One region of the Microbacterium maritypicum genome, then DNA from elsewhere that is predicted to be linked to it. Evidence: predicted binding sites of a transcription regulator. Region 1 holds the regulator's gene; the other holds the start of a gene.
The links. Region 1 encodes LexA, which represses DNA repair genes until DNA is damaged. Its sites were predicted from a motif close to TCGAACANNTGTTCGA; they were not measured.
Positions count from the first base shown of each region.

Region 2: a site for LexA is predicted at 4,641-4,656, ahead of recA (recombinase RecA). Genes of this name have one in related genera too.

Region 1 covers NZ_CP168030.1:2,047,088-2,062,780, forward strand. Annotated here, with positions in the region: gene ACCO44_RS09950 (hypothetical protein) at 1-44, shown strand, start outside; gene ACCO44_RS09955 (TadE/TadG family type IV pilus assembly protein) at 46-447, shown strand; gene ACCO44_RS09960 (TadE family protein) at 437-871, shown strand; gene ACCO44_RS09965 (pilus assembly protein TadG-related protein) at 868-1,308, shown strand; gene ACCO44_RS09970 (NUDIX hydrolase) at 1,322-1,882, opposite strand; gene ACCO44_RS09975 (MFS transporter) at 1,879-3,132, opposite strand; gene prfB (peptide chain release factor 2) at 3,251-4,360, shown strand; gene ACCO44_RS09985 (DUF2510 domain-containing protein) at 4,411-5,367, opposite strand; gene ACCO44_RS09990 (DUF2510 domain-containing protein) at 5,393-6,445, opposite strand; gene ftsE (cell division ATP-binding protein FtsE) at 6,630-7,772, shown strand; gene ftsX (permease-like cell division protein FtsX) at 7,769-8,683, shown strand; gene smpB (SsrA-binding protein SmpB) at 8,747-9,223, shown strand; gene ACCO44_RS10010 (prolyl oligopeptidase family serine peptidase) at 9,234-11,099, opposite strand; gene lexA (transcriptional repressor LexA) at 11,122-11,808, opposite strand; gene ACCO44_RS10020 (LysM peptidoglycan-binding domain-containing protein) at 12,099-12,467, shown strand; gene ACCO44_RS10025 (histidinol-phosphate transaminase) at 12,534-13,619, shown strand; gene hisB (imidazoleglycerol-phosphate dehydratase HisB) at 13,616-14,233, shown strand; gene hisH (imidazole glycerol phosphate synthase subunit HisH) at 14,230-14,865, shown strand; gene priA (bifunctional 1-(5-phosphoribosyl)-5-((5-phosphoribosylamino)methylideneamino)imidazole-4-carboxamide isomerase/phosphoribosylanthranilate isomerase PriA) at 14,969-15,693, shown strand, end outside.
Region 2 covers NZ_CP168030.1:2,862,079-2,877,771, forward strand. Annotated here, with positions in the region: gene miaA (tRNA (adenosine(37)-N6)-dimethylallyltransferase MiaA) at 33-944, opposite strand; gene miaB (tRNA (N6-isopentenyl adenosine(37)-C2)-methylthiotransferase MiaB) at 941-2,488, opposite strand; gene ACCO44_RS13925 (regulatory protein RecX) at 2,538-2,933, opposite strand; gene recA (recombinase RecA) at 3,395-4,444, opposite strand; gene ACCO44_RS13935 (DUF3046 domain-containing protein) at 4,712-4,936, opposite strand; gene ACCO44_RS13940 (helix-turn-helix domain-containing protein) at 4,957-5,265, opposite strand; gene ACCO44_RS13945 (CinA family protein) at 5,407-5,895, opposite strand; gene pgsA (CDP-diacylglycerol--glycerol-3-phosphate 3-phosphatidyltransferase) at 5,892-6,470, opposite strand; gene ACCO44_RS13955 (DNA translocase FtsK) at 6,470-9,181, opposite strand; gene ACCO44_RS13960 (N-acetyltransferase family protein) at 9,255-9,749, opposite strand; gene ACCO44_RS13965 (ribonuclease J) at 9,814-11,490, opposite strand; gene dapA (4-hydroxy-tetrahydrodipicolinate synthase) at 11,544-12,521, opposite strand; gene ACCO44_RS13975 (SDR family NAD(P)-dependent oxidoreductase) at 12,573-13,334, opposite strand; gene ACCO44_RS13980 (dihydrofolate reductase) at 13,334-13,810, opposite strand; gene ACCO44_RS13985 (thymidylate synthase) at 13,807-14,616, opposite strand; gene ACCO44_RS13990 (thioredoxin family protein) at 14,735-15,148, shown strand; gene ACCO44_RS13995 (DUF4395 domain-containing protein) at 15,170-15,693, shown strand, end outside.

The DNA of each region.
Region 1 (15,693 bases):
CCACCCTGTTCGAGCAGGCGATCCAGCGCGTCTCCGGGCTCTGACATGCGCGTCGCGCGGGCACTGGCCGACGAACGCGGATCCAGCCCTGTCGAGTTCCTCCTGGTCGGCACGCTCCTGACCGCACTGACGCTCGGAGTCCTCCAGCTCGCGCTCGCCGTGTACGTGCGCAACGTGGTCCACGACGCGGCCGTGGAGGGCGCGTATCACGCGGCCCTCGCCGACACGACTCAGGAGGAGGGGATCGAGCGCACCCAGGTGGTCATCACCCGGGCGATCGGTGCGTCGTATGCCGAAGACGTCCGGATCGGCTCCTCGGGCGCTCGAGGGCAGGAGACCGTCGACGTTCGAGTGCGCTCGACCTTCCCTCTGCTCGGACTGATCGGCGTACCTTTCGCGATGGAGGTGGAGGCGCATGCACCGGTGGAGGCGTTCGGTGATCGATGACGCCGGTTCCGCGGCGCTCGAGTTCATCACCGTCGGCGTGATCCTCCTGGTGCCGATGATCTACCTCGTCGTCGCACTCGGAACGATCCAGGAGCAGATTCTCGGAGCGGGGGCGGCCGCTCGCCACATCGCCCGCGCCATCGCGCAGGCTCCCGACGCCGCGTCGGCCGCGGCACGCGGCGACGTCGTGCTCGCACAGGTGATCGACGAGTACGGGCTCGATGCCGGCGCGGTCGATCTCACACTCTCCTGTCGCCCCACGGGCACCGAATGCCCTTCTGCCGGAGCGACGATCATCGTCACCGTCGCCACGCGGGCGCGACTCCCGCTGGTGCCGGAGATCCTCGCCTTGGATCGATCCACCGCGGTGCCCGTGCAGGCGCAATCCGTGCAGAAGATGTCGAGGCTGTGGGGCTCGGAGTGAGCGGCCGCAGTATGCGCGGAGCGCGGGCGGCCGGCATGGGCGATGACGGCAGCACGCTTCCGTTGATCCTCGGCTATGTGCTCCTCACCCTGGTGGTGATCTTCGTGTGTGTCTGCGCCACCGATCTCTATCTCGCGCAGAAGCGACTGGACGCGCTCGCCGACTCCGCCGCGCTCGCCGGGGCGGACGGATTCACCGTGCAGGCGATCGATGGTGCGGTTCGGGCCGAGCTGACGGATGCCGCGGTGACGGAGCAGGCGGCCGAGTTGGTGAGTGCATTGCCGGGGGAGGCGTCACTCGTCTCGGCCAGGACTCCGGACGGGGTGTCTGCGCGAGTGACCGTGGCGGCCTCGTGGCATCCGCCCCTGTTGTCCCCGTTCGTGCCCGACGGCGTCCGCCTGGAGTCCACGGCGACCAGTCGCACCGCGCTGCGTTGACGAGCGAGTCGGTTCAGCGGGGATCGCGTAGCTGCGCGAGCAGACCGTCGAGCCGGGGCTCGAGCTGTGGTGGTATCGCGGTAGGCAGCGCGTCGACCGGCCACCAGCGCAGATCCTCGGATTCGTCGCTGACGGTGAGCACTGCATCTCGATCGACCACGACGGCGATCCCGATGTCGAGGTGCGAGACGCAGGCACCGAAGCGGGAGGACAGCGCATGGTGGTCGAGGTCGTACGCGAGGGGAGCGGCCGGTGGGTCCGTCACGATACCGGTCTCCTCACGCAGCTCCCGCAGTGCTGCGCTCACGACAGAGTCGTCGCCGCGCTCGACGTGACCCCCCGGCTGCACCCAGAACTGTCCCTTGCGGTGGAAGACGAGCAGCGTGTGTTGCAGCGAGGCGTCGAAGACCACGCACGAGGCGGTCAGATGATCCGGACCTGAGCCGCGATGCACCGGCCCCCGGGCCTCCCCGAAGAACGAGGCGAAGTCCGCGTGTGCGCGGCGGTCACGCTCGGAGCGGGGCACGAACGTCGAGACCAGACGATGGGCATCGGCCGTCAGATTCGTGATCATTCCGCACCCTCGTCGGTCGGGTTGTCGTTCGGTCGCTCCCGCGGTACGAACCTCGGTATCCAGCGCACGAACCCTGCCGCGCCGACGAGACCGATCACACCCATGGCGGCTGCGGCGAACGGCAGTGCGGCGACGGCGGTTATCGCCGAGACCAGCAACGGCGCGAGCGCACCGCCGGCATCGGTCAGCGTCCGCCAGGAGCCCAGGAAGGCGGCCGGCTCGCGCTTCGGGGCCACGTCCGCGCCGAGAGTCAGCAGGATGCCGCTGGACAGGCCGTTGCCGACGCCCAGCACCGCCGCGAACATCCCGAACCACAGCACCGCGGCGTCGACATCGTGCGTGAACGACAGGGCGAGGAAGCCAGCACCCATCAGCACCATCGCGGGCATCGCCGCCCACAACCGCCCGAAGCGGTCCATCACCTGGCCACTCGCATAGAACAGCGCGAAGTCGATCGCGCCGGAGACGCCGACCACGAGGGCGATCGTCGAGGCATCCAGTCCCAGCGAGAGTCCCCACAGAGGGAGCACGACCTGTCGGGCGGATCGGACGGCGGAGAGTGAGGCGGCGGCCAGTCCGAGGCGCCCGAGCACCGCGCGCTGTCGCCACATGGTCTGGAAGATCCCCAGCCGTTCGATCGTCGGGATGGATCCGCTCACGGCCTCACCGGAGTCCTCCAGATAGCGCTCGTGAGTGGTCGACGGAAGGGGAGCGATCGCTTTCTCGGGGTCGGGCCCGAAGAGGACCAGCACGACCATCACGACGAGGCAGCCCAGGAAGAACCAGATCGCCGCACTCTCGCTGCCGAAGAGCTGCAGGAGCCCGGCGGCGACGAACGGCCCGATGAAGATTCCAAGGCGGAAGCTGCCGCCGAGCAGCGAGAGGGAGCGCGCACGGAAGGCGACCGGCACGCGGGTGGTCATGAACGCGTGACGGGCGAGGCCGAAGGCCGCCGCGCAGATGCCGAGCAGGAACACCGACGCCGCGAGCACACCGAGCGAGGGCGCGAACACCATCCCGATCCCTGCGATGATCGCGATCACGCCGGCGATTACCATCGTGTACCGCTCGCCGATCCTGCCCACCGCCCATCCGGCAGGGAGGTTGCCGCACAGCTGGCCGATCACCAACGCCGACGCCACGAGCGCGGCGAACGCCACGTCTGCGCCCATGGATGCCGCCAGCACCGGGATGAGCGGGATCACGGCGCCCTCGCCGAGCGCGAACAGGACCGTCGGCAGGTACACCATGGGCCCGAACTGTCGAAGGACCGCCGATGCACTGCTCACGTCTTCACGCTACTCCGGCCGATGTGCCGTCGAAGACGAGGTCCCCGTGCGTGCGGGCGGCACGTTAGGCTGAGGTGTCATGCTCGAACTAGATCTCTCCGCCGAAATCCAGGCGCTCAGGCACACCTTCGGCGACATCAGCGAGGTCGTCGATGTCTCCCGTCTCCGCGACGACATCGCGCGTCTCAGCGAGGAGGCGGGTGCCCCCGACCTCTGGGACGACACCGAGAACGCGCAGAAGGTCACCAGCGCACTCAGCCACCGTCAGTCCGAGCTCGCCCGCATCACCGGCATCGCGCAGCGTCTCGACGACCTCGAGGTGCTCGTGGGTCTCGCGAACGAGATGGGGGATGAGGAGTCCGCGCAGGAGGCTCGCACCGAACTCGCCTCGCTCACCGACCTGATCAACCAGCTCGAGGTGCAGACTCTGCTCGACGGCGAGTACGACGAGCGCAGCGCCATCATCACCATCCGCTCCGGTGCGGGCGGCGACGACGCCACCGACTTCGCCGAGATGCTGATGCGCATGTACCTGCGCTGGGCCGAGCGCCACAAGTACCCGGTCAAGGTCATGGACACCTCCTACGCGGAGGGCGCCGGCATCAAGTCGGCGACGTTCGAGATCGACGCGCCCTACGCGTTCGGCACCATCTCGGTCGAGGCCGGCACCCACCGTCTGGCCCGCATCAGCCCGTTCGGATCAGCCGACAAGCGTCAGACGTCGTTCGCCGCGGTCGAGGTCATCCCGCTGATGGAGGAGGCGACCGAGGTCGACATCCCCGAGAACGACATCCGCGTCGATGTGTTCCGGTCCTCCGGCCCCGGCGGTCAGTCGGTCAACACGACCGACTCCGCTGTGCGCCTGACGCACCTTCCGACCGGCATCGTCGTGTCGATGCAGAACGAGAAGTCGCAGATTCAGAACCGCGCCGCCGCCATGCGCGTGCTGCAGACCCGACTGCTGCTGTTGCAGAAGGAACAGGAAGCAGCGAAGAAGAAGGAGCTCGCGGGCAACATCACCGCGAGCTGGGGTGACCAGATGCGCTCGTACTTCCTCTATGGCCAGCAGCTGGTGAAGGATCTGCGCACCGGCCAGGAGTCGGGCAACCCGGCTGCCGTGTTCGACGGAGACCTGGATGACTTCATCTCCGCGGGCATCCGCTGGCGCAAGCGCAAGATCGAAGACTGAATCCATGAAGAAGGCCCCGGATCACTCCGGGGCCTTCTTCGTGTGACTCGTCAGTATTTCGCACCCTCGAGAGTGCCGGTCACGTCTTCATAGCTGTACAGGATGCACTGGACGGTGCGATCGTCCGCGCGGGCCCAGGAGGTCTCCGTCGGCTGATAGGTGTAGAAATCCAGCACCGAGTCTTCGTAGGCGATGCCGACGTATGCGTCGAAGTGCGAGGCGCAGCCGTCCCATGCCGCTTCGCCGAGAGCATCGTCGCCGGGGAACGCCTCCTCATCGACCTCGAAGATGAAGTACACCTCATCCGTATGCGGCCGCTCGCACGGGACGACGGGCAACTCGTAGATCTGACCCGTGTCCTCGTAGTCGACGAACGGCAGGCAGTCGCCGACCTCGAGCTCGGCGAAGGGCACCATCTCGGCACCCTCGATCGACGCGGGGTCCGTGCGCTCCTCGGCGCTCGCAGCGGCGTCGGCCGGGGCCGAGACGGTCGCGAGCAGCAGCAGCGACACGGCGAACGCCAGGAGCGCTCCGATCGCCGACACCACCAGCCCCGTGATCCCCGGCCACTTGCGGCCGCGGAGGAACAGGGACACGAGCGACAGCACGAATCCGACGCCGAGAAGCGCCCAGCCGACGATCGAGATCACCGGGATGCAGGCGCACACGACGCCGACGACCACCACGGCGAGACCGATGATTCCGAGCACCGACACTCCGGGCGCGGGTGGCTGCGGTGCCGGCGCACCCCACGCTCCGCCGGGTGCTCCGACGAGGTCGGGCGCGATCACCCGCTCGGTCGACACCCCCGACGAGGGCAGCGTGTAGGGCGGGGTGAACGGCGCTGCGGCGGGCGACGGCACGGCGGAGGCAACCGGCTCGGCCGACGGTCGTTCCGGGGCCACCGGCGCATCGTCGGAGGTCCGCACGTGCGCGGTCCACTGCGTGCCGTCCCACCACCGCAGGCTGCCGGAGCCGTCGTCATACCAGCCGGCAGGCGTCGTCATCAGATGGTTCCGCTCGTCCGACGGCTCAGGGGACGAAGCACGCGGTGATGGCTTCGGTGTCGCCCAGTACCTCGGCGAAACCGTACGCGGCGTCGACATCCGTCAGCGTGCCGTCGCTCTCCGCGATCGCGCGCAGCGTCGAGTTGTCGAGCTCGGACTCGACGAGAAGGTCCGAGAGGCACGTGATCTGCGGCTCGGTGTAGCCCTCCGTGCCTTCGGCGGCCAGGATCGCGGTCAGTCCGACCGCCACCTCGGCCGAGGTGGGACGCGTGCCGTCGTCGGCGCCGTCCGTCCCGTCGGTCTCGCCCGGCTCGGTGGCTTCGATCGACGGCGAGGAGCTGGGCAGGTTGTTCATCTCTTCACTCGCGTTCTGGGCGATAGCGAAGAAGAAGACGAAGAACATCACGGCGCTGATGATGCCGCCGACCACGGAGAGGATCAGGCCGGCGATCCCCGGCCACTTCTTCCCCTTCAGGAAGAGCGAGATGAGGGAGACGATGAAGCCCGCGCCGAGGAGGATGAAGCCGATGAAGCCGATCAGCGGGATGAACGCCAGGATCGTGCCGACGGCCGACAGCCCGAGTCCGACGAGTCCGAGCACCGACGGCTTCTTCGGAGCTTCCGGCTCGGTCTGCACGTACGGGGCAGCTGCGGGATAGCCGGAGGCTGCGCCCGCGCCGGGGTATGCCGGAGCCGCGCCCGGGTAGCTCGACACGGGCTGTTCCGGCGTGGCCGTGGGGGAGTAGTCCGGCGCTGCCGGGGCCGCGTAGGCGGCCACGTCGTCGCCGAGCGGTGTGGTCGCGGCGGTCGGCGCCTCGGCGGAGGTGCGGATCACGGTGTCATCGGTGGACGGTGCCTCCGGTGCGTCATAAGAGGGCTCCTCGTCGACGGCGGGAGCGTCGGTCGCCGGTGTCTCGATTCCGGTCGACGCCTCGGCGGCATCCGGTGCCACCGGTGCCGACTCCGCATCGGCTGCGGCGGTCGCGTCCGGAGCGAAGTGCTCCGTCCACTGCTCACCGTCCCACCACCGCTGGCGTCCGCTGCCGTCGTCGTACCAACCTGCAGGTGTCGTGCTCATGGGTCCCCCTCGAAGACGATTCGGCCGCTCCATGGTGCGACCGCACCCTTATGTATAGCAGTGGCCGGTGACTTCGCAGGGAGTTCCTGATGGGGAGCAATCCCCATGCTCTCCGGATGCGGACGCGCCGGTGCGGGGTGTCGCTCGCGGTCAGCAGGAGGGGCGCGCTTAGGCTCGAACCGTCATGATTCGGTTCGAGAACGTCACGAAACGCTACCGCGGGACGTCGAAGCCCGCCCTCTCCGGTGTCGACTTCGAAGTGCAACGCGGGGAGTTCGTCTTCCTCGTCGGCGCCTCGGGCTCCGGCAAGTCCTCCTGTCTTCGTCTGATCCTGCGCGAAGACGTACCGACGGCAGGCCGCGTCGCCGTGCTCGGTCGGGATCTCCGCTCGCTCGCCAACCGCAAGGTGCCCTACTTCCGGCGCCACATCGGTTCGGTGTTCCAGGACTTCCGCCTCCTGCCGTCGAAGACGGTCTACCAGAACGTCGCCTTCACCCTGCAGGTGACCGGCTCTTCGCGCGGATTCATCCAGCAGGCAGTGCCCGAGGCACTCGCGCTCGTGGGACTCGACGGCAAGCAGAAGCGCATGCCGCATGAGCTGTCCGGCGGCGAGCAGCAGCGCGTCGCGATCGCTCGTGCCCTCGTCAATCGTCCGCAGGTGCTGCTCGCCGACGAGCCCACAGGCAACCTCGACCCTGCGACCTCCGTCGACATCATGCAGCTTCTCGCTCGCATCAACGCCGGCGGCACGACCGTGCTGATGGCTACGCACGAGGCCGGCTTCGTCGACCAGATGCAGCGCCGGGTGATCGAGCTGCGCGACGGCGAGATGGTGCGTGACGAGGTTCACGGCGGATACGGCGACACCTCCAACATCCCGCGCCTCGTGCCGGAGAAGGTGCGCGGTGCTGCCGCCGCAGCGGCGTTGACGGCGGTGCAGGAGGTCCAGCGTCAGACGGCGGACCTCTCCTCGGTCCGCGCTGCCTTGGCCGAGGAGCTCAGCTCCCAGCGGAAGGCCGCCGCAGACGAGCGCGCCTCGGATGCTCCGGCAGGTGCTCCGCAGAAGGCCGAACCCCCGCGCACGGTCGAGCCACCGGAGTCGAGCGCCGTCCCGGCGACCGGCGCCATCGCCGCTGTCGTGGAGCCGCCGACCGTCGTGGAACCACCGGCCGTCGTCGAGCCGCCGACCGTGACGGAGCCGCCGGCGGTCGTCCGACCGCGCACGCACCCGATCACCCTGCCCACCGTCGATGTCGCCGAGCTCGGAGTCGCAGATCGCCTCGGGCTCTCCGACGAAGACGACGAGGAAGTGGGCCCGACCTCATGAGAATCGGACTCATCCTGACCGAGGCCCTGGGCGGTCTCCGACGGAACATCTCGATGGTCATCTCGGTGATCCTCGTCACCTTCGTCTCGCTCACCTTCGTCGGCGCGGCGATCCTGATGCAGTCGCAGATCGGCGTCATGCGGGGTTACTGGGCCGAGCGTGCCCAGGTCGCCGTGTACATGTGCTCCGCGGTCTCGGAATCCGACACCTGCATCGACGGAGCCGCGAGCGAGGAGCAGGTGGCCGCGGTCCGGGCGCAGCTCGAAGGCGACGCGCTGGCACCGCTCATCAGCTCGCTGACCTTCGATACCAAAGAGGACACGTACGCCAAGCTCGTCGAGCAGCTCGGCGAGGACCAGGCGAGTGTGCTCACGCCCGACCAGGCATTCGAGGTCTTCTTCGTGACGATGAAAGACCCGGGGCAGTCGCAGGTGCTCGCCGAGGCATTCAGCGGCCAGGCCGGAGTGGAGCAGGTCAAGGATCAGCTCCAATACCTCGAACCGCTGTTCTCCGCTTTGACCGTCGCGACGTATATCGCCGTCGGCATAGCGGTGCTCATGCTGATAGCGGCGACCCTGCTGATCGGGACGACGATCCGGTTGTCGGCGTATGCGCGTCGCAAGGAGATCGGCATCATGCGCCTGGTCGGCGCTTCGAACCGGTTCATCCAGACACCGTTCGTGCTCGAAGGCGTGTTCGCGGCGTTCCTCGGCTCGGCTCTGGCCAGTGCCGCGGTCGTCGCCGGCATGCATTTCGGGGTGAACGGCTACCTGCGAGGCCGCGTCCCGTTCATCACGACCTGGGTGACGATGCAGGACGCGATGCTCGTCGTGCCGGTGCTGATCGGCATCGGCGTCGTCCTGGCCGCGTTGTCCGCCGGCTTCGCGATCAGGCGTTGGCTCCGTACCTGATATCCTGAAAGGCTGCTCGGTCGGAACGATCGATCGAGCTCATCACGGCAACAGGAGAGCATCATGCCCAGGGAACGCGGAGAGAAGGTCGTCGCGACCAATCGTCGCGCACGTCACGACTACACGATCGAGAAGTCGTACGAGGCGGGGATGGTGCTCACCGGCACCGAGGTCAAGTCACTGCGTCAGGGGCGCGCCAACCTCAGCGACGGTTACGCGTTCGTGAAGGGCAACGAGGTCTTCCTCGATTCGGTGCACATCCCGGAGTACTCCCAGGGGCATTGGACCAATCACTCGGCGAAGCGGATCCGCAAGCTGCTGCTGCATCGCGAGGAGATCGCCAAGATCGCGCATGCCGTCTCGGCGGGTGGATACACCCTGATCCCGCTGAAACTGTACTTCTCCGATGGGCGGGCGAAGGTCGAGATCGCCCTCGCCAAGGGAAAGCGCGAGTACGACAAGCGGCAGACCCTGCGCGAACGTCAGGACACCCGCGAGGCGGATCGTGCCATGCGCCTGCGCAATCGCGTGGGCGAGTAGCGACCGGTCGTCACAGCGTCGGCTCGAAGCCGAACACGCGGCCGAGGAAGATCAGTTCACGCTCGAGCGCGTCGATGATCGTGTCGGCACTGCGGAACCCGTGCCCCTCAGCGGGGTAGAGGACATACTCGTGGTTGACGCCTCGGGCGGCCAGCGCGTCTCTGATCGCCTCGGACTGCGAGGGCGGGACCACTCGATCTTCTCCGCCCTGCAGCAGCAGCACGGGGACTCCGATGCGATCCGCGTGGGTGAGTGGTGATCGTTCGACGTAGATGTGCTCGTACTCGGGGAGAGGCCCCACGAGACCGTCGATGTACGACGCCTCGAAGTCGTGCGTCTCGGCGACCAGCATCCGCAGATCGGCCACGCCGTAGCGGCTGATCCCCGCGGCGAAGGCCCCGCCGCGCACGAGCGCGGAGAGCACCGTCCAGCCGCCTGCGGATCCACCGCGGATGGCGATGCGGGACGGGTCGGCGAGGCCGGCATCCGCGAGGCCCTGTGCGGCGGCGATCACGTCGTCGACGTCCACGACGCCCCATCGGCGGTCCAGGCGTTCGCGGTAGGCGCGTCCGTAGCCGGTGGAGCCGCCGTAGTTGACGTCGAGCACGCCGATTCCCCTGCTCGTGTAGAACGCGTTGGCGGCGGAAGCCGCGCCGGTGACGTGCGCGGTCGGTCCGCCGTGCACCAGCACCACGTACGGGGGGAGCTCGTCGGCGGGGGCTGTCGCGTCGGGGTTCGCCGGGGGGTAGGCGAAGGCGTGCACGACTCCGTGCCTTCCGTCGACCTCGATCGGCACAGCGCGCGGCATCCATTCGGCATCGACGGGCTCACCTCCGCGCACGGCGACGGTCGCGCCGGAGTCCACATCGATGCACCACAGGCCGGCGGTCACGCCGGAGCCACTGCCGGAGAGCAGCACGCGCGACCCGTCCACATCGTCGATGCTCACATGGCCGTCGGCCGGGATATCGATCGGGCGTGCGGCACCGTCCGGTGAGATCAGGACGACTTCGTCGCGCCCGTTCGTGCGGACGGCGACGATCCGTCCGTCGGCGAGGGGGCGATACCAGCGGTTGCCGAGCACCCACAGCCCGTAGCCGGTGTCGGCATCGGTCGGGCTGAGCGCGCGCGGTGCGCCGACCGGCGAGACTCCGTCGAGTTCGATGCGATGCAGGCCCCAGCGGTCGTCCGGATCATCGGCGAACATCAGCTCCGTCTCGCTGAGCCACTCGGGCTGCAACGCCGCTCGAGTGGGGATCTCGTGCACGTCGCTGCCGTCGCTCTGCGCGATCCGCAGCTGCGAGGCCTCCCAGGGCATCCGTCCGCGGTTCCAGGTGATCCAGGCGACGCGGCCGCCGTCGGGCGAGAGTGCGGGGTGAGCGAAGAAGCCGTCGCCCTCGACGATGACTCGAATTCCGGACGCGTCCTCCGCGGCGGAGCCGTCGATCGGGATCTCGACGATCGCGCGGGTATGCGGCGCGGCCGACAGATCTTCGCGCACGGCGAGCAGACGGCCGTCTTGCACGCGGAGGCCTCCGTGCGATGGCCCCGCCGGTGTCAGCGGGACGGGCTCGGCACCGGCGACCAGTCGATGGACGCGCTGATCGCCGGCATCGACGAAGTACAGGATGCCCGTGGAATCGGCGGTCCATGCCCCGCCGCCGTACTCGTGTACACGGGAGCGAGCACTCCAGGGCGCCGGGAGCATCTCGGCTCCCGAGGAGCTTCGCACCGTGACCCGCCCCTTCTCGGCGGGCACGGATTCTCCCCACCAGATCTCGGAGCCGACGAAGCGCGCCCCGTCGATGCGCGGGGAGGATGCCGCGACGGAGGCTGCGGAGAACGGAGAGGGCCAGGAACCGTGAGGCGACGACATGCTCCGAGCCTATGGTCTGAACTCAGACGGCGCGCAGCACCGCCACGACCTTACCGAGCACCACGGACTCGTCGCCGAGGATGGGTTCGAAGGAGGAGTTTCGGGGGAGGAGCCAGGTGTGGCCGTCGCGACGGCGCAGCACCTTGACCGTGGCCTCGCCGTCGAGCATCGCGGCCACGATCTCGCCGTTCTCCGCATTGTTCTGCGAGCGCACGACGACCCAGTCGCCGTCGCAGATCGCGGCGTCGATCATCGACTCGCCCGAGACCTTGAGCATGAAGAGGTCTCCTTTGCCCACCAGTTGACGGGGGAGAGGGAAGATCTCCTCCACCTGCTGATCGGCGGTGATCGGCACGCCGGCGGCGATGCGACCGACCAGGGGCACGAGCGCCGCGTCGCCGACCGGAGTCGCCACGTCGGCGGGGTTCTCGCCGCTGGCGCCGGGGAGATCGATCAGGACCTCCATGGCACGTGTCTTGCCGGGGTCGCGTCGCAAGTAGCCGCTCAGTTCGAGTTGACCGAGTTGGTGGGTCACGCTCGACAGGGACTTCAGGCCGACGGCGTCTCCGATCTCCCGCATGCTCGGCGGGTAGCCGTGATGAGCGATGGAGTTCTGGATGACCTCGAGGATCGCCATCTGCTTGGGGCTCAGGCTCTTGCGGCGTCGCGTCCGCGGTGCCTCCGACTCGGGGGCCGAGTTCTCGCTCATGGTGCTCCTTAAGTCCGGTGTTCCGACGTCGCTCTTCGAATGTCGGAGGCCCGTGGTGTGGTGTTCTCATCGAAACCGTATCCGAGAAACGGCCCGATCTGGAAGATCTGTTCGAGCGTGTCGGCAGAATCGTGCATCCGGTTTCGAAGACAACTTGACAGATGTTCGAACTCGAAGATATCTTCGGTACGTAGCTTCGCATTCACGGCTCCCGGCCGAGACGCGAATGCGAACGCTACGCCAACTTCCCCGGCAGCTTCACCGCTCCGGGACAGGCTAAGGAGCACCACATGAGCAGCATCGGCTTCAGCACCGCGGCAGTCATTCCGGCGTCGACCCGTCCTACGACGCGACTCCGGCTGACCACGCGCGGTCGCGCCGTGCTGCTGGGGTTCGCCTCCGTGCCGCTCGCGATCGGCATCGCCTTCGCCGCACTCAGCGGTGGCAGTGCGATCGCCTCGGGCGCAGACACGGCAGCCGTCAGTGTCGAGACCGTGACCGTCATGCCCGGTGACACTCTCTGGTCGATCGCCACCGGTGTCGCCCCCGGCGCCGACCCGCGCGACGTCATCGGTGAGATCAGCCGCATGAACCTGCTGCGTGGCGGTGAGCTCCAGATCGGCCAGACGCTCGCCATCCCGGCCCAGTACGTGGACTGATCCCGTCGCGCCCGAGCTGCGGCAACTTTGCGTCATCGACTCGGGGCGCCGCTTAACATGGGAAGGGTGACCCTCTCCCTCAACGATCTCCCGCTACGCGACGATCTTCGCGGACTGACTCCGTACGGCGCTCCTCAGGCACCGCTCCCGATCGCCCTCAACGTGAACGAGAACACGCATCCCATTCCGGACGCGGTGGCGAGCGACATCCTCGACGACATCGCGCTCGCGATCCGTGATGTGAACCGTTATCCCGACCGGGAGTTCACCACTCTTCGCGAGTCGTTCGCAGAGTATCTGGGTCACGGCCTCACCCCGGAGCAGATCTGGGCGGGCAACGGCTCGAACGAGGTGCTCCAGCACATCCTGCAGGCCTTCGGCGGCCCCGGGCGCACGGCTTTCGGTTTCGCGCCGACCTACTCGATGTACCCGCTCATCGCGCAGGGCACGGGCGCGCGGTGGATCCCCGGGACGAGGCAGCCCGACTACACGATCACACCGGAGGAGGCAGCGGAGCAGGTGCGCACCGCGGACCCCGACGTGATCATCCTGTGCACCCCGAACAATCCCACCGGCACCCCGCTCGGCCTGGACGTCGTCGAAGCCGTCTACGAGGCGGCGCGGGGCATCGTGATCGTCGACGAGGCCTACCAGGAGTTCGCACCGCACGACGCGCCTTCCGCGCTGACACTCCTCGAGGGGCGCCCGCGCCTGGCGGTCTCCCGCACGATGAGCAAGGCCTTCGCCTTCGCCGGTGCGCGGGTCGGGTATCTGGCGGCAGATCCGACGTTCATCGATGCGTTGCGTCTGGTGCGCCTGCCCTATCACCTGAGCACGCTCACGCAGGCTGCGGCCGTCGCCGCTCTGCGCAACTCCGACGTGATGCTCGGCATGGTCGAGGAGATCGTCGAACAGCGCGACCGCATCACCGCGACCCTCGAGGCGCTCGGATATACGCCCCACGAATCCTGGTCGAACTTCGTCCTCTTCGGCGGCATCGCCGATCCGCGTGCGACATGGCAGCAGCTCTTCGACCGCGGCGTGCTGGTGCGTGATGTCGGCATCCCCGGTCACCTCAGGGTCAGCGCGGGCACCGAGGCCGAGACCACCGCGTTCCTCGATGCTCTGGCCTCGATAGGATCGGCATCATGAGCACCCCGTCATCGACCCCGCGCACCGCGAGCCGCGTGCGCAGCACGTCGGAGTCCACCGTCGAACTCGAGCTGAACCTCGACGGCACGGGGGCGAGCCGCATCGACACGTCGGTGCCGTTCTTCGACCACATGCTCACCGCTTTCGCGAAGCACTCGCTGACCGACCTGACCGTGCGCGCTTCGGGCGACACGGACATCGATGCGCACCACACCGTCGAAGACGTGTCGATCGTGCTCGGACAGGCGATCCTCGAGGCGCTGGGCGACAAGTCCGGCATCTCCCGCTACGGCGATGCGCTCGTGCCGCTCGATGAGGCGCTCGCGCAGGCGGTCGTCGACATCTCGGGTCGTCCGTACCTCGTGCACACCGGCGAGCCCGCCGGATTCGAGCACCACCTCATCGGTGGGCACTTCACCGGCTCGTTGGTGCGTCACTCTTTCGAGGCGATCACCTTCAACGCCGCGCTGACCGTCCACGTGCGTGTGCTGGGCGGCCGCGACCCGCACCACATCGCCGAGGCGGAGTACAAGGCTTTCGCCCGCGCGTTCCGCCAGGCAAAAGCACTCGATCCGCTGGTCGACGGGATCCCGTCCACCAAGGGTGCACTGTGAGCGCGAGTCCCCGCGTCGCCGTCTTCGACTACGAGTCGGGCAACGTCCACTCGGCTGTCAAGGCGCTGGCCGCTGCCGGCGCAGATGCCGTGCTGACGCGCGACCGCAAGGCCGCCCTGGAGGCCGACGGTCTCCTGGTTCCGGGCGTCGGCGCGTTCCAGGCGGTCCGTGACGCGCTCCACGCACACGGCGGCGACGAGATCATCGACCGGCGTCTGGCCGGCGGACGACCGGTGCTCGGGATCTGCGTCGGCATGCAGGTGCTCTTCGAGCACGGGGTCGAGCGCGGGCACGACACCGCGGGCCTCGGCGAGTGGCCCGGAGCGGTCACCGAACTCAACGCACCCGTGCTGCCGCACATGGGCTGGAACACCGTCGAGCCCGGCGCAGACAGCGTGCTCTTCCGGGGCCTGGAACATGAGCGTTTCTACTTCGTGCACTCCTACGCCGCCCAGTCCTGGGAGCTCGACGTCATCCCGCCGTTCCCCGAGCCCGTGCTGACCTGGACGACCTACGGCGACCCCTTCCTCGCCGCCGTCGAGAACGGTCCGCTCTCGGCAACCCAGTTCCACCCCGAGAAGTCGGGCGAGGCGGGCATCCAGCTCCTGCGCAACTGGGTCGGGAGTCTCTGACACCCATCGTGGACGTCATCCGTTTTGTCACCCGCTCTCCGGCGGACTACCCTCGGTTCTCGTGCCCGCTCCGGGCTGCAGACCTTCCCTAGCCAAGGACCCCATGAACGACTTCGCGCAGTCTCCCTCGCTCACGCTCCTTCCCGCGGTCGATGTCGCCGGTGGCAAGGCCGTCCGCCTCACCCAGGGCGAGGCCGGAACCGAGACGAGCTACGGCGACCCGCTCGACGCGGCAGGGGAGTGGGCCGCACAGGGCGCGAAGTGGATCCACCTCGTCGACCTCGACGCCGCTTTCGGCCGCGGGAGCAACGCGCCGATCCTGCGCAAGGTCATCAAGCAGTTCAAGGGCGTCAGCATCGAGCTCTCGGGCGGCATCCGCGACGACGCGACCCTCGAGGCGGCGCTCGAGAGCGGCGCCACTCGGATCAACCTCGGCACGGCCGCACTGGAGAACCCCGAGTGGGCCGCCGATGTGATCGGTCGTTACGGCGAAGCGATCGCGGTCGGCCTCGACGTGCGCGGTACCACGCTCGCCGCACGTGGTTGGACCAAGGAGGGCGGCGACCTCTGGGAGGTCCTCGAGCGCCTGGAAGACGCCGGATGCAGCCGCTACGTCGTCACGGACGTGACGAAGGACGGCACGCTTCGCGGCCCGAACCTCGAGCTCCTTCGCGAGGTGACCTCGCGCACACCGAAGCCGGTCGTCGCATCCGGGGGGATCTCCAACCTCGACGACATCGCCGCGCTCCGTGAACTCGTGCCGCTGGGCGTCGAGGGTGCGATCGTCGGCAAGGCCCTGTACGCCGGTGCGTTCACGCTGGCTGAGGC
Region 2 (15,693 bases), 810 kb from region 1:
GACATCGCGACGGTCGATCGCGGCGCGCTGGCTCACTCAGCCAGGAGTGCCCCCACGTCCGCCGGAGCATCCCACCACTCCAGGTCGGGATACCGCTTGAACCACGACACCTGTCGACGGGCGTAGCGGCGTGTGAGCGCCTGCGTCTCGGCGATGGCTTCCGCCGCAGTGAGGGTGCCATCGAGCTGGCCCAGCGCCTGCGCGTACCCGATCGCTCTGGAGGCAGTGGCACCCCGCTCGAGGCCCATCTGCCTCAGTGCAGCGACTTCGGTCAGTATCCCGGCCTCCCACATCCGCTCGACGCGATCATCCAGGCGGGAGACCAGCTGGGAGCGTTCGACGTGCAGGCCGATCAGCCTCGTGCGCTGCTGCCACAGCACGGGCTTCTCCGGCAGTGACGCGCCGTGGGTACTGCTCCCCTGCGCGAGCACCTCGAGGGCGCGGATGACCCGTCGGCTGTTGCGCGGGTCGACCTTCGCCGCTGCTGCCGGGTCCGCCGACCGGAGCCGATCGAGGAGAACGTCCAGCCCGTGCGACTCCAGCTCTGCTTCCAGCCCTGCACGGATCTCGGGGTCTCTCGGTGGAAAGTGGAACTCGTAAACGACGCTCGAGACATAGAGGCCCGAACCGCCGACCAGGATCGCATCGCCTCCGCGTCGGTGGATCGCGCCGACCGCCTCTCGCGCTACGGGCTGGTACCAGGCGACGGCCGCGTCCTGATCCACTTCACGAACGTCGAAGAGGTGATGCGGGATTCCGCGTCGGTCGGCGACAGGGAGCTTCGCCGTGCCGATGTCCATCCCACGATAGAGCTGCATGGCGTCGGCGTTCACGATCTCGGCCGGGTTGCCGCGGGCACGGAGAGCCTCCGCCAGATCGAGCGCGAGGTCACTCTTCCCGGTTCCTGTGGCTCCGACTATCGCCCAGAGGCGCGGTTCGCTCACACTCCGACGCGAAGGGTGGGCAGACCGAGGGATACGGCGCGCGGGCCGCCGTCGGACGCCGGAGTCGGGACCGCGCACGATTCCGCCTGCGAGCGATCCCAGGCGTCACCCCCGCGCGTTCTACGGATGCGCAGCGGCGCTCCGGTCGGATCGTCGGCAAGCAGGTGGAAGGGGGCCGCATGGGTGACGCTGACCGTGACGATGTCGCCGGGCCGCGGGAGGTCCGAGCCGGCGGTGACCTCGAAGTGCACCAGACGATTGTCTTCGGCACGGCCGGTCAGCCGGTGCGTCTCGGCGTCTTTCTTGCCTTCGCCCGTCGAGACGAGAACCTCGACCTGGCATCCGACCTGCTTCTGGTTCTCCTCCAGCGAGATTCGCTCCTGGAGTGCGATCAGGCGGTTGTACCGTTCCTGGACGATCTCCTTCGGAACCTGATCCTCCATCGTCGCGGCGGGCGTGCCCTCGCGGATCGAGTACTGGAAGGTGAAGGCTCCGGAGAAGCGGGATTGCTCGACGACGCGCATCGTGTCTTCGAAGTCTTCGTCGGTCTCCCCCGGGAAACCGACGATGATGTCGGTCGTGATCGAGGCATTCGGGATGCGCGCGCGGACACGATCGAGGATCCCGAGGAAACGCTCACTCCGGTACGACCGCCGCATCGCTTTGAGGATGCGATCGCTGCCGGACTGCAGCGGCATGTGCAACTGCGGCATCACGCTCGGGGTCTCGGCCATGGCGTCGATCACGTCGTCGGTGAACGCCGCAGGGTGCGGACTCGTGAAACGGATGCGCTCCAGTCCCTCGATTTCGCCGGCCGCGCGCAGCAGCTTTCCGAACGCCTGTCGGTCGCCGAACTCGACGCCGTACGAATTCACGTTCTGGCCGAGGAGAGTGACCTCGATGGCGCCGTCTTCGACGAGGAGGCGGATCTCGTTGAGGATGTCGCCGGGACGCCGGTCCTTCTCCTTGCCACGCAGACTCGGGACGATGCAGAACGTGCACGTGTTGTTGCAGCCGACCGAGATCGACACCCATCCGCTGTGCGCCGAGTCGCGCTTCGTCGGAAGCGTCGACGGGAACACCTCGAGCGACTCGAGGATCTCCAGCTCCGCATCGCCGTTGTGACGTGCACGCTCCAGCAGCCCGGGCAGCGACCCCATGTTGTGCGTGCCGAACACGACGTCCACCCAGGGCGCCTTGTCGAGAACTGCCTGCTTGTCCATCTGGGCCAGGCAGCCGCCGACCGCGATCTGCATACCTTCTTTACGACGCTTGACGGAGGCGAGATGTCCGAGGGTGCCGTAGAGCTTTCCGGCGGCGTTGTCGCGCACCGCGCAGGTGTTGATGATCACCACGTCAGCCTCGGCGCCGTCGAGTGCACGGACGTAGCCGGCGCTTTCCAGCGATCCGGAGAGCCGTTCGGAGTCGTGCACGTTCATCTGGCACCCGAAAGTACGAACCTCGTACGATCGCTGGCGTCCGTCTTCGTCGACGGCTGCGGACGAGGCGCTGATGATCGTCGGTTCGCTGCGCGGAATAGTCATGATCAAACCATTCTACGAGCCGTGCGGATGCGGTTGCTGCGTCGCTTGCTCAGTCCGAATCGACGAATCGGACGCCCGAGCTCGACGCACTCGGGCCAGTCTCCCGCAGTGCCTGCTTGGCCGCCTTCATCGCGACGGACCCGTTGTAGCCACGGCGAGAGAGCTGCCCCACCAGACGCCGAAGGGCGGTGTCGTTGTCGAGTCGGCCCAACGAACGTGCCTTGGTGCGGGCGAATTCGAGGGCCCGCTCATCGTCATCATCCGGCAATTCGTCGAGTGCAGCGTCGATCACGTCGCGAGGAATACCCCGTTGAGCGAGTGCGCGCGACAGAGCGACCCTCCCCTGTCCCTTCCGCTCGACCCCCGATGTCACCAGAACACCGGCAAGAGCGGCATCGTCGAGGTAGCCACGACGGCAGAAGTCGTCGATCACGTCGTCGATCACAGCGTTATCGAGCCCGTGCCCCCTCAGCGCCTGACGCGCTTCGGAGACCGAGAGAGATCGAGTCCGTAGCTTTCTCACGAGGGACTCCTCGGCCGCCGTGCGGATCTCGTCGAGCTCTCCCGGCTCCTCAGCAATTCCCTGCGCGACGGGTGGGATCCCGAGCGCGTGAAGTCTCGGCGCGGTCTTCGATGCTTCCGACCCAGCTCGGGCTGATGCCCCACGGGCGGGATGACGGTCGCTGGGAGCGCCGAACTCGGCCCGGCTTTCAGCGCGAGAGGTGCGCTCTCGCGCATCCCATGTGGACCGCCACTGGCCTGCGTCACCGGGGCCCGCGGAAGCGTCGTCTGAGAGGTCATCGCCGCCAGGAGCGACAGCAAGCGGCTCGGCCTTCTTCACGGCGCGTCCGAAGAGCGGAATGATGGGGGCGATCCGGTCGGGATCGCCCCCACGAGTGTCACTCATCAGGCCGGACGACGCTCAGCGAGCTCGTCTGCTGCAGCAGGCACGGCGGCTGGTCCGCCGATGCCGAGCTTCTGCTTGATCTGCGTCTCGATCGCCAGCGCGATGTCGGGGTTGTTGAGCAGGAAAGTCCGTGCGTTCTCCTTGCCCTGACCCAGCTGGTCGCCATCGTAGGTGTACCACGAGCCCGACTTCTTCACGATGGCGTGTTCGACGCCGAAGTCGATCAGGCTGCCCTCGCGAGAGATACCGACACCGTAGAGGATGTCGAACTCCGCCTGCTTGAAGGGCGGGGCCATCTTGTTCTTCACGACCTTGACCCTGGTGCGGTTTCCTACCGCGTCGGTGCCGTCCTTCAGCGTCTCGATACGGCGGATGTCCATGCGGACAGAGGCGTAGAACTTCAGCGCCTTACCACCGGCGGTGGTCTCGGGTGATCCGAAGAAGACACCGATCTTCTCGCGGAGCTGGTTGATGAAGATCATGGTCGTGTTCGTCTGGCTCAGACCACCGGTGAGCTTGCGCAGCGCCTGCGACATGAGTCGTGCCTGCAGGCCCACGTGCGAGTCACCCATCTCGCCCTCGATCTCCGCACGAGGCACGAGCGCCGCGACGGAGTCGATGACGATGAGGTCGATGGCACCGGAACGCACGAGCATGTCGGCGATCTCGAGCGCCTGCTCGCCGGTGTCGGGCTGAGAGACGAGAAGCGCGTCGATATCGACACCGAGCTTCGCCGCGTAGTCGGGGTCGAGCGCGTGCTCGGCATCGATGAAGGCTGCGATGCCACCGCCACGCTGCGCGTTCGCGATCGCGTGCAGCGTCAGCGTCGTCTTACCCGAGGACTCAGGTCCGTAGATCTCGACGATGCGGCCACGCGGGAGACCTCCGACGCCAAGGGCGACGTCGAGGGCGATGGAGCCGGTGGGGATGACGGCCACGGGGGCGCGCTCATCACTACCCAGCCGCATGACCGAGCCCTTTCCGAACTGACGATCGATCTGGGCGAGTGCGGTCTCGAGGGACTTCTCGCGGTCGGCGGGTGATGGCATGGTCTGCTCCTTCTGCGCGCGTGGTGCCGCCTGTAGGCTGTCGCGGCTCTCCCGGTTGGGAGGAACTCTCCGACAAGGCGTAATGGCTCTTCGGCTTGTTTCCACCGTAGGAGAGGCCACCGACATCGACGCCGAGAGCTCGCATACCGTGGAGAACAGATTCCCTGAACCACTTGTGCAGAAGACTACGCCCGCTTCGAACAGATCTTCGACGACACGCCGATCATCGCAGGCCGTGTCCCGTAACCTGCGGACACCCTCCAGGGTTCAACGCCCTCGCGGCTCCTGCCGTCCGACGCCGTGCCGACGGTTCTCCGGAACATCCATCTCTGCGCAGAGCGCCAACCAGATCTCCCGCGGCGGCGTGCCGTCCTCCAGAGCTTCGAGCGCCGTACGGCCACGCAAGGCTGAAAGCCCGAGGTCGTTCACCAATGACGAGGCTCGCGCCTGGAACTCGGTGTCGACGGCGCGAAGGAACTCGCTACGACGCATCGCTCACCCGCATGCGAAGCTCAGTGCAGCGAGAGCTGAGGCTCGACCGACGCGACGAGGTCGTCCGGAACGACATCCGGGAAGACCTGAATGCCCTCGAGTACAGAGATGCGGTCCCCGACCTCACGCATGATCGTCGAGATGGGCACGTCGAGAGCATCGGCGACGGATGCGAGGATCTCGCTCGACGCCTCCTTCTGGCCCCGCTCGACCTCACTGAGGTAGCCGAGCGCCACCGACGCTTTGCTTGCGACCTGCCGGAGCGTGCGCCCCTTCTGCAGGCGGAAGTCCCTCAGCACATCGCCGATTTCCTGTCGTACAAGAATCATCGGAACCTCCTCCCCATGTGATCGTTCGAGGTCTCCCCCGATGAGACAGCCAGTCTAGTACTCCTGACCTGCCCGAAATCTACCCCTGCACTCTGTGGTTTGAATGTGAGCACATCGGTAATAACCGACATCGGACCGTCACTATTCCTGGACGAACTCGAGCAACGTTTGGAGAGCCGCCACCACCGTCAGAGCGCGGATCGAATCACGGTCACCCTGCAGGTGCAGCGCCTTCGTCGACGAGCCGTCGGGCGTCACGATCCCGACGTGCACCGTTCCCACCGGCTGGCCGTCGGGGGAATCCGGGCCGGCGATGCCGGTCGTCGAGACCCCGACGTCAGCCGGGACTCCGTCTACGTTCACGACGCGGCGCACGCCGTCTGCCATCTGCAAGGCGACCTGCGGGTGGACCGGCCCGTGAGTAGCGAGGAGCTCGGCATCCACACCGAGGACCGTCGCCTTGACCGGGGTCGCATAGGCCACCACACCACCGAGCAAGACCGCGGAAGCCCCCGGAACCGACACGATCTCGGCGCACAGCGCGCCGCCCGTGAGCGACTCGGCGACGCCCAGAGTCCAACCGCGGCGTGTCAGAGCCGACAGCAGTGCGGCGGCGCCCGCGTCGCTCATGCCTGCTTCTGGCGCGATCCGCGTGCCTGCGCGACGATGTAGTCGATCCCGCTCGCCACCGTGAGCACGAGGACAATGACCATCAGGATGAAGGTGATCAGCGTCCAGGCATCGAGGCCGATGAGGACGTGTAGGGGAAGCAACGCCCACCCGAGTGCGACCCCCTGGAACGCCGTCTTGATCTTGCCCATCCAGGCAGCCGCGACCACATGCTCGCTCGCGACCATGAGACGGTGGATCGTGATCCCCCACTCACGGATGAGGATGATCGCGACGATCCACCAGCTGACCTCACCGAGGATGGCGAGGCCGATGAAGCCCGCTCCGGTGAGCATCTTGTCGGCGATCGGGTCCCAGAGTTTGCCGAAGTCACTGACGATGTCGTACTTGCGTGCGAGGTAACCGTCGACCCAGTCGGTGGAGATCCCGACGATGAAGATGATGGCGGCCGCCCAGCGGAGGCCGGGCTCGGGGAGTCCGTAGGTGCCACCGAACAGCAGCAGGACGAAGAAGATGACCGCCAGCGGGATGCGCGCGACGGTGATGGCGTTGGGCAGCTGCCGAGGAATCGTCATCAGTCGCGCCCCGTCAGGCCCCAGGCGTCTTCGTCGCCGCCGTCGGCCTCCACCTCGGGGAGTCCTTCATACTGGGCGGCGATCGGATCATGCGGCTGAGGCATCGGCGGAACCGGAGGGGCTGCCGGAGCCGGGGAGGCCGCCGGAGCATCGTCTCCGCGCAGCTTCGCCATCACCTGTGGGAGCTGCTCGGCCGTGGCCAGCACGTCGCGGGCCTTCGACCCCTCGGAGGGTCCGACGATCTCACGGGACTCCAGAAGGTCCATCAGGCGACCCGCCTTGGCGAAGCCGACACGCAGCTTGCGCTGGAGCATCGATGTGGAGCCGAACTGCGATGAGACGATGAGCTCGGCTGCGGCGAGCAGAAGCTCCAGGTCATCGCCGATGTCTTCGTCGACTTCCTTCTTCTTCGTCGGCTCCATCGCCTCCTGCACATCGGGTCGGTAGTCCGGCCGAGCCTGACGGGTGACGTGCTTGACGACGGCGTCGATCTCCTTCTCATCGACCCACGCACCCTGCAGACGGAACGGCTTCGACGATCCCATCGGCGAGAACAGCGCGTCGCCCTGCCCGATCAGCTTGTCGGCCCCGGGGCTGTCCAGGATGACGCGGCTGTCGGTGACGCTCGTGACAGCGAAGGCGAGACGGGACGGCACGTTGGCCTTGATGAGACCGGTGACCACGTCGACGCTGGGGCGCTGCGTGGCGAGGACCAGGTGGATACCCGAAGCTCGCGCGAGCTGCGTGATGCGGACGATCGAGTCCTCCACGTCACGAGGCGCGACCATCATCAGGTCGGCCAGCTCGTCGACCACGACGAGGAGGTACGGGTACGGCTTGAGAACTCGCTCGCTGCCCACAGGGAGTTCGACTTCGCCGGCGCGCACGGCGCGGTTGAAGTCATCGATGTGACGGAAGCCGAACGACGCGAGGTCGTCGTACCGCATGTCCATCTCCTTCACGACCCACTGCAGCGCCTCGGCCGCCTTCTTCGGGTTCGTGATGATGGGCGTGATGAGGTGCGGGACGCCGGCGTAGCTGGTGAGCTCGACGCGTTTCGGGTCGATCAGGACCATACGCACGTCAGCGGGGCGAGCGCGCATCAGCAGGCTCGTGATCATGGAGTTCACGAAGCTCGACTTACCGGAACCGGTGGAACCGGCCACCAGGAGGTGCGGCATCTTCGCGAGGTTCGCGATGACGATGTTGCCACCGACGTCTTTGCCGACGCCGATGGTCATCGGGTGCGTGCTCTTCTGCGCGGCCGGCGACCGGAGGACGTCGCCGAGCGCGACCATCTCCTTGTCGGCGTTCGGGATCTCGATGCCGATCGCGCTCTTGCCGGGGATCGGCGAGAGGATGCGGACGTCGTTCGACGCCACGGCGTAGGCGAAGTTGTTGCTCAGCTGCAGGATCTTCTCGACCTTGACGCCGTGACCGACCTCGACCTCGTACTGCGTGACCGTCGGCCCGCGCGAGAAGCCGGTGACCTTCGCGTCGACCTTGAACTGCGTCAGCACGCTGGTGATCTGCTCGATCACCTTGTCGGTGGCCTCGGAACGAAGAACCGGCGGCGGGCCTTCGACGAGGAGGCCCGGAGAGGGCAGGATGTACGGCGTGACGGGGGCCTGAGGTCCGCGGTCGCCCGGGCCCTCAGTACCGAACCCGTCGAGCCCCGGAAGCTCCGGCACCTCGCCGGTGTCGGAGGAGTCATCGAGAAGCGCCGTCGTCTGCTGCTCGGCAAGCGAATCGGCGACCGACCTGACGTCGGATAGCACCTCGGTCGCGGCGTCGTAGGGATTCTCGACGACGACCGCCTGGTCGTAGGCCGGAGTCGGATCGGAGGTCGTGAGCAATGCGGTGATGTCATCCGAGCCGAGGGTGCCCTCGTCAGGGTCCTCTTCACGGCCGGTCTTGTTGCGACGCCACCAGGGCAGCACATCGGGGTCGTCGACCTTGTCGGCGTCGTCGATCGCCGCCGCGTCCTTGGCGGGCTTCTCCGGACGCTCGGCGTCGAACATCCAGGCGTAGAGATCACCGAGACGGGAACCGATGCGGTTCGGCGGCGTCTTGGTGAGGATCAGGATGCTGAGTGCGGCCAGCAACGCGAGCACGACGTACGCAGGGATATTCGTGAGGTAAGTCAGCGGCTGCCCTACCAACCACCCGAGCAACCCGCCCCCCGTGTTCAACGCCGTGATGTTCGGCTGGGGCTGTGGTTGTCCACCGGCGACATGGCAAAAACCTGCCAGGGAGATCACGAACAGGCCGAAACCGAAGCCGATGCGTCCGTTGTCGTGAACCGACGCGGGGTGACGGAACAGCCAACCGGCCAGCACCAGCAGAAGCAGTGGCATGATGAACGCCACTCTGCCGACGAGCAGCCCCACCGAGTAGGCACTGATGTTCTCGGCCGCTTCGTTGCCGATGAAGACCCACTCGTTCACGGCGCCGAGAGCCGCGAGCAGCACGAGGAGGAACGGGAAGCCGTCGCGGCGGTCGTCCTTCTCCAGCGCCTCAGGCCCGAAGGCGCGGAAGAGCCCGCCGACGCCGTGGGCAAGTCCGATCCAGGCCTGGACTGCAACCGGAGGCTTGTCTGCCTCGTCGATGTACTTCTTGGGAGCGGGCTGGGCCTTGGTAGCCGTCTGCCGCTTGGGGCGCGACGGCGCGCTTGTCGACGCGCGCTCTGTCTTCGTGGTGCTCCTGGCCATGCTCTCACGTTACGACCAACGGCCGACATCTCCGCGTAATGACGCGGCATTCCACCGATCCTCGCGACGCCGACTACCGGGTCCGACGCGCCATGGTTTCGCGCGACTCTCCTTCCGCCACGAGGGCGAACCCCTCGGCGCGATACAGATTGCGGGCGAAGTTGTCGCGTTCGACGCTCAGGCTGATCCGCGCATGCCCCTGCGTACCGGCGAGCTCGATGACACCGCGCAGGAGAGCGCGTCCGACACCGCGTGCACGCCAGAGCGGATGCACGCCGATGATCAGCTCCGGAACGGCGACGCCGACGAAGCCGAACCCCGGCGCATTCTGCGGGAGCACGCGATACCAGGCCGCACCCACGGGCACCTCGTGTGCACCGGTGGCCACCAGCCCGTCATCGGCCATGCGCTTCCACCCCGCGAGATAGCGCCGATGGTCGGCAGAGTTCAACACCTCATGCCGCGGACGCACTCCCCCGGCGCGCCAGCTCGCCGCCTCGACGAGCATGTCGCCGAGGAACATCGCATCAGTCTGCGCCGCCCTGCGAAGGGCAAAGCCGCTGTCCATGCCGCGAGCATAGAACCGGGGTGTTACGCCGGGATGACGGCCGACCGTGAATACCGAGCGACCGTCACGCCTCGATGACGAGCGGGACGATCATCGGACGACGGCGGAGTCGCTGGTTGACCCAGCGCCCGATCGTGCGTCGCACGACCTGAGACAGCGAGTGGGTGTCGCGCACCCCGTTGCCGGCCGCCTCCTTGAGCGCCGCGACGATCTTCGGCGCGACGTCATCGAACACGGAGTCATCTTCGGCCACACCACGCGCGTGGATCTCAGGACCGGAGATGATGCGGCCGGTCGCGGCATCCACGACGACGATCACCGAGATGAAGCCCTCCTCGGCGAGGATGCGTCGATCCTTGAGGTCGGCATCGGTGATCGCTCCGACCGAAGAGCCGTCCACGTAGACGAATCCGAGATCCAGCTGGCCGACGACGCTCGCCACGCCGTCCTTGAGATCGATCACGGTGCCGTTCGAGGCGATGATCGTATTCGACTCCGGGACGCCGGTGTCCTGCGCGAGCTTGGCGTTCGCGATGAGATGGCGGTACTCGCCGTGCACCGGAAGGACGTTCTTGGGCTTCAGGATGTTGTAGCAGTAGATCAGCTCGCCGGCGGCGGCATGCCCGGAGACGTGAACCTTCGCGTTGGCCTTGTGCACGACGTTGGCGCCGAGCTTGGTCAGCCCGTCGATCACGCGGTAGACGGCGTTCTCGTTGCCCGGGATGAGGCTGGAGGCGAGGATGACGGTGTCGCCCTCGCTGATCTCGATCGCGTGGTCCATGTTCGCCATGCGGCTCAACACCGCCATCGGCTCACCCTGCGACCCGGTCGACATGTAGACGATCTGCTCGTCCGGGAGGTCGCGCGCCTTCTTGAAGTCGATGAGGACCCCGTCCGGCACCTTCAGGTAGCCGAGCTGCTCGGCGATGGTCATGTTCCGCACCATGCTGCGGCCGAGGAAGGCGACGCGGCGTCCGTTGGCGTACGCCGCGTCGATGACCTGCTGCACGCGGTGGACGTGGCTGGAGAAGCTCGCGACGATGACGCGGCGCGGCGCCTTGGCGATGACCTGGTCGAGAACCGGGCCGATGGAGCGCTCGGTGGGAGTGAAGCCGGGGACGTCGGCATTCGTCGAGTCCACGAGGAACAGGTCGACGCCCTCCTCGCCGAGGCGGGCGAACGCACGCAGGTCGGTGATGCGGCCGTCGAGCGGCAGCTGATCCATCTTGAAGTCACCGGTGGCGAGCACCATGCCGGCCGGCGTCCGGATGGCGACGGCCAGCGCGTCAGGGATCGAGTGGTTGACTGCGACGAACTCGAGATCGAAGGGTCCGACACGTTCCTGCTCGCCCTCCTTCACGGTGAGGGTGAAGGCCTTGATGCGATGCTCCTTGAGCTTCGCTTCGACCAGCGCGAGCGTGAGGCCCGAACCGATCAGCGGGATGTCGCTCTTCAGACGCAGCAGATACGGAACGGCGCCGATGTGGTCCTCGTGGCCGTGAGTCAGTACGACACCGACGATGTCGTCGAGGCGATCGCGGATCGGCTCGAAGTCGGGCAGGATCAGGTCGACGCCCGGCTGGTGCTCCTCAGGGAAGAGCACGCCGCAGTCGACGATCAGGATCTTGCCGTCGTACTCGAAGGCCGTCATGTTGCGACCGATCTCGCCGAGACCACCGATCGGGATGACCCGCAACGTCCCTTCAGCGAGAGGGGCCGGTTCTACCAGGGGAATGGACATGCTGTCTCCTCAGTCGGACACTCCGCGCGTCCGTTCGTTCGTGGGGACGCGACTCAACGCGTCGTGCCGTGCACCTTCGGCAGGGCACCACCCGCAGCCGCATTGCGGTCGGGGCGGAAGTTCGAGAAGTCGGCTCCGGGAACGTTCTTGACGAGGTCGAGCTCATCCTCGATGAGCGCGGCCTCCCATTCCTCGGGACCGACCAGGGGCAGCCGCACGCGCGGGCTCGAGATACGTCCGAGCCCGTGCAGGATGTACTTGGCGGCGACGGTTCCTGGGACGTGCGTCATGACAGCGCGCACGAGCGGCTCGAGCCGCTTGTGCTCGGCTGTCGCCGTCGCCAGGTCGCCCGCGTTCACGGCGTCGATGATCGTCCGGTACGGCGCCGCCGCGACGTTCGCCGTCACGCCGATGAGCCCGGTGGCGCCGATCGCGAGGTGCGGCAGCACGTTCGCATCGTCGCCGGAAAAGTACATCAGGTCGGTCTGGTTGAGCACGCGGCTCACCTCGGAGAAGTCGCCCTTGGCGTCCTTCACCGCGAGAATGTTCGGGTGCTTCGCGAGGCGCAGGATCGTCTCGTACTTGATCGGCACTCCGGTACGGCCCGGGATGTCGTAGAGGATCACCGGGAGGTCGGTCGCGTCGGCGACCAGACGGAAGTGCGTGAGGATGCCGGCCTGCGTCGGCTTGTTGTAGTACGGCGTGACGATCATGATGCCGTCGGCGCCGGCCTTCTCGCTGGCCTTGTAGAGCTCGATGGCGTGCGCGGTCTCGTTGGATCCACCGCCCGTGATGATCTTGGCGCGACCTGCCGAGACGGACTTGCCTACCTCGACGAGCTTGAGCTTCTCGGGGTCCGTCAGGGTCGAGGTCTCGCCGGTCGTTCCCGTCACGACGATGCCGTCCGCTCCCGCGGTGATCACGTCATCGATGTGCTTCTCGACGGCGGGCCAATCGACTTCGCCGTCGGCCGTCATCGGAGTGACGAGCGCGACGAGAACCTGTCCGAAAGGGTTGCCCGAGTGCGTCATAGACCCAGCGTATCGGTTCGGGTCGCGGTCATGCGGACGCGGTGACGCTCCTCAGACACGGCCGCGTCGCGCGACGCCCGAGGTCAGCGAACTCGGCAGCACACGCGTCAACGCCACGATCGCCTTGTACCGCAGCGACGGAATGGACACGGATTTGCCACGGGCTGCATCGCGCAATCCCGTGCGGACCACGTCGCGGGCGTTCAACCACATGAAGCCGGGCACGCCCTCCTCGCCCACGGCGAGGCCCATCCGCTCGTGGAACGAGGTGTGCGTGAATCCGGGGCAGAGGGCGGTGACGCTCACCCCGTCGCGCGCATACTCCGCGTTCGCCCATCGACTGAAACCGATCAACCAGGACTTGCACGCGGAATAGGTGGAGCGCGAGATGAAGCCGGCGACGGAGGCCACGTTGATGATGCGCCCGCCTCGTCCGCGCATGGACTGCAGAGCGGCGTGCATGAGACGCATCGACGCCTCGACGTGCACCCGGAGGTGTCGGACCTCGTCGTCAATGTCGTTGTCGGCGAAGCGGAGGGGCAGCCCGAATCCGGCGTTGTTCACGAGCAGGTCGACCGGGTCGGCGGTGTCACGCAGCCGTGCGGCGACACTCTCGACCCCCGCAGCATCCGCCAGATCGGCGGGGAGCACCTCGACGGCGACCCCGTACTCACCGCGCAGCTCGGTCGCCAGCTGCTCCAGCGCATCCGCGGAACGCGCGACGAGGATGAGGTCGGCGCGACGGCGGGCGAGCTGGCGGGCGAACTCTGCGCCCAGTCCGGCACTTGCTCCGGTGATCAAAGCGGTGGGCATCAGCGCTCGTATCCGAGGAAGCGGTAGCGGATGCCGGTGCGGGAGGTCTGCCACTCCCCCTCGTCGACGAGTCGCCACCCGGTCTTGGCCGGCGCGTACGCGTCGCCGTCGACATCGAGATCGAGCTCGGTGACTTCGAGCCGGTCGGCGTCGCCGATCACCTGACGGAAGATCTCCGCGCCGCCGATGATCCACACCCGGTCCAGGCCGCGGACGGCTTCAGCGACGGTGGCGGCGCGGCGGGCACCCTCCTCCGACCAGTCCTGCTGGCGGGTCACCACGATGTTGTCACGGCCGGCCAGCGGACGGAATCGTTCAGGGAGCGAGTCCCAGGTCTTGCGCCCCATCACCACCGGCGTCCCGAGCGTGACGTCCTTGAAGTGCGCCAGGTCTTCGGGCACGTGCCAGGGCATGCCCCCCTCGGCGCCGATCACGCCGCCGTGGGCTTCGGCCCAGATGAGCCCGACCCAGGTCATACCGCCACCGCCGCGCGGATCGGCGCGTGATGCTGATAGTCCTCCACCACGAAGTCCTCGTACCGGTAGTCGAGGATCGACTCGGGCTTGCGCGCGAATCGGAGCGTCGGGGATTCGAACGGCTCACGGCTCAGCTGCTCGCGCACCTGCTCGACGTGGTTGTCGTAGACGTGGCAGTCGCCGCCCGTCCATACGAAGTCACCGGGCTCGAGCCCCACCTGCTGCGCGATCATCATCGTGAGCAGGGCGTAGGAGGCGATGTTGAACGGCACCCCGAGGAACATGTCGGCGCTGCGCTGATACAGCTGGCACGAGAGCTTGCCGTCGGCGACGTAGAACTGAAAGAGCGCGTGACAGGGAGCGAGTGCCATGTCGGGGATGTCAGCCGGGTTCCACGCCGAAACGATGAGCCTGCGCGAATCGGGCGAACGCCGGATCTGCTCGATCACCTCGGAGAGCTGGTCGATGCTGCCGCCGTCAGGCGTCGGCCACGACCGCCACTGCACACCGTAGACCGGCCCGAGGTCGCCGGACTCGTCCGCCCACTCGTCCCAGATCGTGACGCCGTTCTCCCGCAACCAGCCGACGTTGGAGTCGCCCTGCAGGAACCACAGCAGCTCGTAGGCGATGGATTTGAAGTGCACGCGCTTCGTGGTGATGAGCGGGAAGCCCTTCGACAGGTCGAAACGGATCTGTCGACCGAAGACACTCGTGGTCCCGGTGCCCGTCCGATCCGACTTGTGCGTGCCGGTCTCCAGGACATCGCGGAGCAGGTCTTCGTAGGGCGTCGGGACGGCTGCACTCATGACAGCCACGATACCTTCCCAGCCCCGGGCACGGGCGGAGCCACCGCGTTGGGGCCGGGGTTCGTCATGCTCGGAAACATCGGCATCGGCACCCCGACGGAGCACGTACTCTCGACACATGTCGCCCGCTCTCGCCCTCGGAGTCGCCGTGGCGCTCCTCGCGCTCGCGACGATCATCGGCATCGTCCTGCGACGTCGAGACGGACGGCGACGCGATGGCGGGACGCTTCGATTCGACCCCGCGGATGTCGTGTCGGCGGAACTCGGCTCGCGCGCCACCCTCGTGCAGTTCAGCACCGAGATGTGCGCGCGGTGCCCGCAGGTCCGTCGCCTGCTGCACGACTACGCGTCCGGTCATGATGGGCTCGCGCACGTCGAGGTGGACCTGACCCATCGCCCCGATCTCTCCGCGCGCTACCGGGTGCTGCAGACGCCGACGACGTTCCTGGTCGACGGTTCCGGCGCGGTCCGCGCACGATTCCACGGGGTTCCCCACCCGCACGCCCTCACAGAAGCCGTCGCCGCCGTCTGAGGCGCGAAGACCGGAGCAGACATGAGCACTCCCGAAGGCATCGATCCCCGTGGTCCGCGCTTCGCCGCCACGATCACCGCGTTGCTCCTCCTGGTGGCGACGTTCCTGGCATTGATCGGGATATCGACGGAATCCGCGAGTGCGGGCTCATTCGGCTGGTTCGCCTATCAGCCGCTCGCGGATTCCACGTTCGTCCCCGGTGGTTTGGTGATCTCATCATCGACACCCGCCCAACGCGCGCTCGACCCGGGCTTCCTGCTCACGGTCATGATCGCCCTCCTGTTCCTGTGGGGTGTCGTCTCGCCCCGGACCACGCCGTGGAGCGTCGTCTTCCGCGCGCTCGTCCGCCCGCGACTCTCACCGCCGACCGAGCTCGAGGACCCGCGCCCGCCCCGGTTCTCCCAGGGCGTGGGGCTGTTCGTCGTCGGCATCGGTCTCGTCCTGCATCTCCTCGGCGTCCCGTGGGCGCTCCCGATCGCCACGGCAGCCGCCTTCATCGCCGCATTCCTGAACGCCGCCTTCGCCTTCTGCCTCGGTTGCCAGCT